Regions from separate parts of the Rossellomorea sp. H136 genome, predicted to be linked through region 2. Evidence: riboswitches for the same ligand, from Rfam matches in the RefSeq annotation. Region 2 holds a riboswitch; each other region holds the start of a gene.
The links. A riboswitch is a leader RNA that binds a small molecule or an ion and turns the genes downstream of it on or off. The one in region 2 is predicted to bind S-adenosylmethionine.
Positions count from the first base shown of each region.

Region 1: linked by a shared signal. The riboswitch ahead of ACYH0O_RS01115 (Na+/H+ antiporter NhaC family protein) and the one ahead of ACYH0O_RS21995 (O-acetylhomoserine aminocarboxypropyltransferase/cysteine synthase family protein) in region 2 are both predicted to bind S-adenosylmethionine.
Region 3: linked by a shared signal. The riboswitch ahead of ACYH0O_RS20975 (methionine ABC transporter ATP-binding protein) and the one ahead of ACYH0O_RS21995 (O-acetylhomoserine aminocarboxypropyltransferase/cysteine synthase family protein) in region 2 are both predicted to bind S-adenosylmethionine.
Region 4: linked by a shared signal. The riboswitch ahead of mmuP (S-methylmethionine permease) and the one ahead of ACYH0O_RS21995 (O-acetylhomoserine aminocarboxypropyltransferase/cysteine synthase family protein) in region 2 are both predicted to bind S-adenosylmethionine.

Region 1 covers NZ_CM166371.1:200,707-202,908, reverse strand. Annotated here, with positions in the region: gene ACYH0O_RS01120 (MFS transporter) at 1-934, opposite strand, end outside; SAM riboswitch class I at 1,162-1,265, shown strand; gene ACYH0O_RS01115 (Na+/H+ antiporter NhaC family protein) at 1,352-2,202, shown strand, end outside.
Region 2 covers NZ_CM166371.1:4,363,502-4,365,703, forward strand. Annotated here, with positions in the region: gene ACYH0O_RS21995 (O-acetylhomoserine aminocarboxypropyltransferase/cysteine synthase family protein) at 36-1,331, opposite strand; SAM riboswitch class I at 1,633-1,752, opposite strand; gene ACYH0O_RS22000 (trans-sulfuration enzyme family protein) at 1,848-2,202, opposite strand, start outside.
Region 3 covers NZ_CM166371.1:4,122,394-4,124,595, forward strand. Annotated here, with positions in the region: gene ACYH0O_RS20970 (methionine ABC transporter permease) at 1-401, opposite strand, end outside; gene ACYH0O_RS20975 (methionine ABC transporter ATP-binding protein) at 398-1,420, opposite strand; SAM riboswitch class I at 1,571-1,677, opposite strand; gene ACYH0O_RS20980 (SCP2 sterol-binding domain-containing protein) at 1,781-2,131, opposite strand.
Region 4 covers NZ_CM166371.1:1,263,913-1,266,114, reverse strand. Annotated here, with positions in the region: gene mmuP (S-methylmethionine permease) at 1-1,121, opposite strand, end outside; SAM riboswitch class I at 1,216-1,322, opposite strand; gene ACYH0O_RS06345 (hypothetical protein) at 1,459-1,608, shown strand; gene ACYH0O_RS06340 (hypothetical protein) at 1,621-1,860, shown strand.

The sequences.
Region 1 (2,202 bases), 790 kb from region 2:
CTGGAATGAACAAGCCAATGGCAAGTCCTTGCATGACAGCCGATGAATAGACAAGCCATAAACTTGGTTCTGTAAAGTAAAAGAGCCAGCGGAGCATGGATGTAGCACCTGCCAAGGCAGCGACTGTCAAGAGTCCGAACTTATCAATCCATCCACCGGCGATTCTCATAAAGGGAACCTCCGATAACACTGCAATCAGGAACGCAAGACCAATCCCCGCATATGTGCCGCCTGAATCTTCAACAAATAATCCGAAATACACATTGTTTGCTAAATTCGGCCCGAACACTAAGAATGTGACCGCTAAAAAGATAAGGAACTTTTTCATCGTGAATAATTCCTTCATCCCTGCCTTTAAATCAAGCTTTGCAGCCGCTCTCTCTTTCGGAAACCGGAAAGAAAGGAATCCGGATAGGACTAAACAGATAAAGAAAGAGTAAAAAATGATGGTTGGCCCGATAAATCCCTCTGAAAGTCTTCCCATCATAAAGACTGCTATACCAAAGCCCAATGATCCGAACAGACGGATATTTCCATAGTTATACCGGACCTTACTTGTATACTTCAAGCTGATACTATCGGAAACGGGAATGATCGCACTTTGGAAAATGGCAACTAGAATGGCCACGATAAGCAGGCCATAGTAAAATTCCATAAACAAGTAACCGAGTGCAAAGATTCCCGCTACTAAAGAGGTTAAACCAAGAACCACGGTGGGACGATTGGTCGTGTCACTGACCATTCCCCAAATAGGCTGGAAGAAAATCATCATGATGGGACCTACAGACATGATCGTTCCAATCTGATAACCATTTAACCCCACGCTTTCGCTCAAATACACACTGAGTAAGGGATATAAACTCCCAACACCGAAGAACGTTAATAAATAAAATCCTTGTAATGTGAAAATTTGATTTCGTACAGTTCTTTCCACTACCGTATCCCCCAAGATGTTTTTTGTCTTCCTTATAGTAGACCTTGAACGTTCAATTGTCTATGAGTTTATGCCTTATTATGGATAAAGTCATGCTTTTGTTGCTGATAAGGGAGGAATTTGATCGGTGTCCGTATCAAGCAAACAGAAATATTTCCCGTTTGACTTTTTCGAGTAAACCCTTTAAAGTATGGAAGTACATTTTAAATCAACTAAATACGATATTCTTCTTATCCAGAGAGACGGAGGGACTGGCCCTGCGATGTCTCGGCAGCGGACTCATATTGAGTGCTGTGCCACATCCAGCAAGCGAATGCTTGAAAGATAAGAAGAGTGTTTCTTTCTTTTGAAACCTCTTCTTATTCCGGAAGAGGTTTTTTGTAATTTAGTAAATTGGACGACAAAGGAGAATTAGGAATGAATCAAGAAAGAGGAAATCTATTGGCGTTACTGCCTTTGATCATATTTGTTTCTCTGTTCCTTGGAGCAGGCATCATTTCAGGAGACTTTTATGCCTTTCCTGTATTAGTATCAATTATCATTGCATCCGTTGTAGGTTTGTTGATGAACCGAAAAGAGACTTTAACGGCTAAGGTTGAGCGTTTCGCTAAAGGAGCCGGTCACCCTGATATCATGATCATGGTCTTTATCTTCCTGTTAGCAGGAGCATTTTCCGGAGTGGCTGAAAAGATGGGGGCCGTTGATTCAACCGTAAACTTTGCCCTTTCCGTGCTGCCCGGTAACTTGATCATCGTTGGATTATTTATTATCGCGGCTTTCATTTCGTTATCAATGGGTACATCCATGGGAACGATCGCAGCACTTGCGCCAATTGGTGTAGGGATTAGTTCAGGTACAGATATATCTATGCCCCTTGCCATGGCGACAGTTATTGGAGGAGCGATGTTCGGAGATAACTTATCATTCATTTCAGATACAACCATTGCAGCTGTTCGTACACAGAAAACGGAAATGAAAGATAAATTTAAAGTCAACTTCTTCATTGTATTACCTGCCGCGATCGTGACAATGGTAATTCTCCTTGTTCTTACTATGGGGAATCAAGCAACTGTCGGGGCAGAAAGCTTTAATTGGATTAAAATTCTGCCTTACCTAGGAGTTATCGTCGGTGCTCTTGCCGGATTAAATGTGTTTGTCGTTTTGTTCGGAGGAATTGTTTTAGCTGGAATCCTTGGATTCATAGATGGAAGCTTTACTCCATCCAGTTATTTCGGCAGTGTGGCCGATGGAATGACAGGAATGGCAGA
Region 2 (2,202 bases):
AATTACGATTTTAGGGTTAGTTTCCCCAGTTTCTATCATACCCGTGATGTTTCCAACGCCACTTCAATGGCATGATCCAAGTCCTCGATCAGGTCCTTCGCAGACTCTAATCCAACAGAAAGTCTCACAAGGTCCTCGGTTACCCCTGTCGCACGGATTTCCTGGTCGTTTAATTGTTGATGGGTCGTAGAAGCCGGATGGATGATCAGCGATTTCGCATCCCCTACATTGGCAACATGAGACCAAAGGGAAATGTTATCGACTACTTTCCGTCCTGAATCTCTACCACCTTTAATTCCGAAGACGACGATGGATCCCGCTCCATTTTTCAAGTATTTTTGAGCAAGTTGATGAGACGGATGCTGCGGCAGCCCAGGGTAAGATACCCAAGCGACACCATTATGCTGATCTAAATGCTCCGCAATCTTCAAGGCATTCTCTGTGTGACGTTCGATGCGAAGATGCAGCGTTTCTAATCCCTGCAGCAGCAGGAATGCGTTCTGTGGACTTAAGCACGCTCCCAAGTCACGAAGCAGCTGCACTCTTAATTTTGTAATGAAGGCTGCCGGCCCTACATCCTGTGCATAACGCAGTCCGTTATAGCTACGGTCCTCTTCCGTGAAGCCCGGGAATTTTTCATGATTCCAATCAAACTTCCCTCCGTCAATGACGACTCCCCCGATTGCTGTACCATGACCGCCAATCCATTTTGTTGCAGAGTGGATGACGATATCAGCTCCATACTCGATCGGCTTACATACATATGGAGTGGCAAAAGTATTATCGATGATCAGTGGGATGTGATGGTCATGAGCCACTTTTGCTACCTCTTCAATATCAAGCACATGTAGACTTGGATTTCCGATCGTCTCAGCGAATACAGCCTTCGTTTTTGGCGTAATCGCTTTACGGAAATTTTCCGGGTCAGTCGGATCTACAAAATGAACCTTGATTCCGTATTTCGGAAGGGTGGTCGAGAATAAATTATAGGTTCCACCGTAAAGATTGGTAGCTGCTACAATTTCATCACCTGCTCCGGCGATATTTAAGATTGATAGTGAGATAGCGGCCATTCCCGATGAAACACCTAGTGCTCCGATTCCACCTTCTAAAAGAGCGAGGCGCTTTTCCAACACGTCTACAGTTGGGTTCATGATTCGGGTATAAATGTTTCCCGGTTCTTCAAGTGCAAATAATTTTGCTGCATGATCACTGTTATCGAAAACGTAAGATGTCGTTTGATAAATCGGCACTGCCCTCGAACCTGTAGATGGATCCGGCTCCTGGCCACCGTGAAGTAAAAGTGTGTCGAAATCGAATGATTTTGTCATTGATAATTCCTCCTAAATGGTTTTGGTGTTTGGGTTTCCGTTTTGCGGTTGGATGTTTTGGACGTTTGCCTGTTAAAGTTTGTTGGAATTTTGACTGTTGAATTCGGAATTGACTGTTAAAATAATTCGTTTTTTTATCAGTTAAATACCGACCTATTCTCTCATGTTAAATTTCGGCCAAAATTCCCCTGTTGAACTCAGAAACTGAAAAATCGAAGAAGTATATTTTCCTAAGAAGATGGAAGAGGAAAAAATAAAAAACCCTCTTCCTAAGAAGAGGGTCTAATTTAATAGGGTCCTCCTCTTATCTTTCAGGCAGATCGCCTGCAGGAATTAGCACCTTTTCATGTGACGCATTACTGCGTACATGAAGGTTGCCGGGTTTCATCGGGCCTAGTCCCTCCACCTCTCTGGATAAGAGCATGTAGTTGTCAATGTGAAAATTCTTGCGTTGAGATGAATTATAAGGGGTAACCGACCTCAACGTCAAGAGTATTTTTAGAATTTTTACATTATTTAATTTTTAATAGAGGCTGTAATCGCTTCGTTAAATTGAACGACGATGTCTTCCCCATCTTCAATACCTATCGATATGCGTACGACATGTGTATTTATTCCGAGTTTTTCCTGCGCATCCTTCGGTAGAGCACGATGAGACGTTCCTAATGGATAAGAAACCGTTGTCTCTACACCTGCAAGGGAAGGGATGATTTTAATCCATCCAAGTGATTTGAAGAATGTGCTTATATCACATGTGTTGGATAGCTCGATTGTTACGATTGCGCCATTTCCTTTATCCGATAGATCGGTTGGGTAATAGACTCCTTTCACATAATCATTTGATCGAAGGTCTGCCGCAAGAACTTCTGCA
Region 3 (2,202 bases), 240 kb from region 2:
TTCGCCCCCATCGCTTTCGCGGCTTCGATGACACCTTTGTTTACTTCTCTTAAAGCTATCTCTACCATGCGAGCGTAAAACGGAGCGGCTCCGATAATTAGTGCGGGCAGAGCTGCATTCGCCCCACGGATCGTGTCTAATAAAAACTTGGTGAACGGAATTAACAATACAATCAATATAATGAATGGAATCGATCTGAACACATTTACGACTGCACTTGTAATCGTATATGTCAGTTTGTTATCCCATAGATTTTCCTTAGAAGTAAGGAAGAGCAATATCCCAAGGATCATTCCGAGTACAAAGGTAATCAATACAGACATACCGGTCATATACAGGGTTTCGAGGGTTGCTTCCCACATCTTCTCCCAATCTACATTTGGAAATAAATTTTCAATCATCCTCTCAACACCTCCACTTGAACCAGTTGTGTTTGAGCAAATGCTAATGCATCTTTGATGGTTTGTTCATCCCCATCAAGGTGAACAAATAACGTTCCATAGGCACCTTTTTGAGTTTGGGAGATTTGTCCTTGCAGGATGTTTACGTCTAAGTCAAACTTTCTTATCAGCGCGGTGATGAGCGGCTGCTCAGTTGATTCACCTACAAAAGTAAATTTCAACACTTTTCCATTAGGATATTGCGCCAATAGGTGATCAATGGTTTCACCCGTTTCCTTTACTTCCGAGACTTCTCTTACGAAACGCTTTGTCACTTGCTCTTGTGGATTTCGGAACACTTCCAATACATCCCCTAGTTCCACGACTTTTCCCTGTTCCATGACTGCAACCCGGTGACAGATCTTCTGGATCACGTGCATTTCATGAGTGATCAGGACAATCGTCAGCCCTAAGCGTTTATTAATATCCACCAGTAAATCAAGGATGGAATCGGTTGTTTGTGGATCTAAAGCGGAAGTAGCTTCATCACATAGAAGGACATCGGGATTGTTTGCAAGGGATCTTGCAATCCCCACTCGCTGTTTCTGTCCGCCGCTCAGTTGAGACGGATAGGCATCTCCTCTGCCTTCCAAGCCTACAAGCTTTAATAATTCATTAGCTCTTTGGACTCTCTCTTTCTTTGATACTCCAGCAATTTCTAATGGGAACTGGATATTTTCTAATACAGTACGGGACCAGAGGAGATTAAAGTGTTGAAAAATCATGCCTATTGACTGTCTTGCTTCCCTCAGCTTTTTCCCCTTTACTTGGGAAACGATTTGACCATTCACGTCAACTATTCCATCTGAAGGAACTTCAAGACCATTAAGCATCCGGATCAGCGTACTCTTACCTGCCCCACTATAGCCAATCACTCCAAAAATTTCTCCTTGGGCAATATCAATATTGACCCCATCAACGGCTGAGATCGGACCCGATTTGGATTGATATATTTTCTTCACATCTGAAATGGTAATCATGTTGTATTCCACCTTCTTTCGGAGTAAAACGACCTGTTTAATCAGAATTACTGTTGTACTTACCTAATGTTTCCAGCTTCTTTTTCTTAAGTAATAAAAAATGCCTTCCTGCGATAAGCAGAAAGGCATAATCATATAGGACTATCCTTTCTCTCATCTTTCAAAGCAATTGCTTTGAGTGAATTGGCACCATTTCAATTTTCATTGACGGTTGCCGGGCTTCATAGGGCACGTCCCTCCACCTCTCTTAATAAGAGTAAAGTATATTATTAAATTATTTGGAATAGTTAAAGACTCAGAAAATTTGCTACAAGAGAGATTTTATCACCGGAAATAGAGTGTGTCAATTATTTTTTCTGTTTAAACTTCAACAGGCTCTTTTTCTCTGGATCTCGTTAGCCAAAGAACCGACTCCACAAATAATAGTGGACGATACCCTCCCCTTACTTTCAGGGATCCGTCCTCAATCAGTTGAGACAACCGTTCTTCCCCAGTTAGTAATGAAACCACACTTTCATCCATTCCTTCAATGACGAAATGCGCATCCCTATTCAAATCATCCAACACTGTGCACCCCTTGCTCGAAATCGAAATACCGCACAATTCTTTTTCACAATCAAACTGAAGAATAAACGGGCTATCTGGAAATAAGAGTCGTAAGTGATACCTTGAATGACATCGATCTACTAATTCCTCTAAATATATTCGCATGAATACCCTCCCAGTGAAACTTCGATATAATAACAATTCCACTTTTAGGAATTTTTCCCTCTTATTCTTTC
Region 4 (2,202 bases), 1.9 Mb from region 2:
ACGATCACTACAGCAAGACCTGAGACAGAAATCAATACGATGTAGACCGTCCCCGGTGCAATGATGCTTGAAAGCAAGGCCAGCCCCCCTCCAAGCATGCTGCAAACTATCGCATTGAGAGGGATTCCCCGATCTGTCAATTTGGCAAAAACCGGTGAGATCATTTGCTTATCAGCCAGTGACCATAGCATTCTGGAAGAAGCATACAGACCGGAGTTTGCCGCTGATAAAATGGCCGTTATAATCACAAAATTCATGATATCGGCGGCATACGGGATTCCAATCCCTCCAAGCACCGCTACGAAAGGACTTTCCAATACACCGGCTGACTGACTCGGCAATAAAGCAGATAATACTACAATCGTCCCTACATAAAAGATGATCAATCTCACAAGCGTGGTGCGGATGGCTTTAGGAATCGATTTTGATGGATCCTCTGTTTCTCCCGCTGCGACCCCTATCAATTCTGTTCCTGAAAAAGCAAAATTGACGGCAAGCATGGTCATCAGAATGGCAAATGCTCCATTCGGAAACAACCCTGAACTTGTGATATTCGAGAAAAACGGAGCGGGCTCTGAATGACTGAGAGGGATGAATCCGACGATCGCGCCTACCCCAATTACAATAAACGCAACGATCGCAATCACTTTTACTAAAGAAAACCAAAATTCAGATTCAGCAAAAAACCGGACTGACAACGCATTAAGTCCAAAAATCAACGCAGCAAAGACTGCGCTCCAGATCCATACACTAATCGAAGGAAACCAACGCTGCATCATCAAGCCAGCCGCCGTAAACTCCGACCCCAATGCCACTGTCCATGACAGCCAATATAACCAGCCCACCGTGTACCCGGTCCCAGGTCCAATGAACTTTGCAGCATAACTATGAAAGGATCCCGTTTCTGGCATGTAGACAGAAAGCTCACCTAAACAAAGCATCACAAGATACACCACCAGCGCCCCAACCAAATAAGCAAGGATCGTCCCAAATGGTCCTGCCTGATGAATCGTATACCCCGAACTCAAGAAAAGCCCGGTTCCGATCACCCCTCCAAGAGAAAGCATCACTAAATGACGTGTCTTCATCGCTCTTTTAAAACTCTGTCCTGCGTTTCCCATCAAAAACACCCTTCCTTCTAAATATATTGTGGAAAAAGTGAACAAACAAAAAACGCACCCTGAACGAGTGCGTCACCGACAAATAAAAAGATTGCTCCTATCTATCAGGGTTTGAATCACCCGCTGGAATTAGCACAGTATCTTCACAGACCTGTTGCTGAGGCTTCAAAGGGCCAGTCCCTCCACCTCTCTGGATAAGAAATATGTAGATTTTTTAAAACTCTATCAATATATTGGAATAATGTCAAGACCATGAAACTGCTGGGTAGCCCAGCCTATCTGAATGTTACATTGAGGTGTAAAAAGGGAACAACTATATTAAAAAGGAGAAACCGCCATGCCAGAAGGTCCGGAAATCAGACGAGCCGCAGATTCAGTTGAAAGTGCTCTTAAAAGTAAAACCGTGGAAGATATATATTTTGCCTTCCCTCATTTAGAAGACTACGGGGATCTGCTAAAGGAGTCACTCGTGAAAAGGGAGGATTAGAAGGGAAAAGCCATGCTCATCCGCTTTGACAATGGGTACCCGATCTACTCCCACATTCAGCTTTACGGGAAATGGTATATCAGAAACCCGAAAACAAACCGCCAGCTCCGGTTGGCCAATGAAAATAAATCGGCACTTCTCTATAGTGCATCTGATATAGAGGTTCTTCGTGACGAAGAAGTGCCCGGGCACCCATTCGTCTCTCTCAAAAGTGGGACCCGATCTTTTAAGCGAAGAGGTATCAGTAGATGAGCTGATGGAACGGATGAAGGACAAACGATTCCGAAACCGCTGAACTCGAAGGATAACGTAAAAAAGAGGCTGGGACAAAAGTTTTTTAGCCTAAGTCAAACCCGAACAAACCTGCTTCTTAGTGTGCAGATTTGTTCGGGTTTATTATTTATTTTGGGTCCATTTGATTTTAGCAGTCTCCAGCGGTTGATTGGAGTGCAAGACGAAGACTCCTGCGGGAAAGTAGCTTATGTGAGACTTGTCCAGCTATAGGGCTTAGAGGCAAATGTCATAAGGCAGATCGTCCATGAAGGAAAAGAACGCCTTCAAGGCCGCTCCGCCTTATGCCAACCGCCTCTGAGC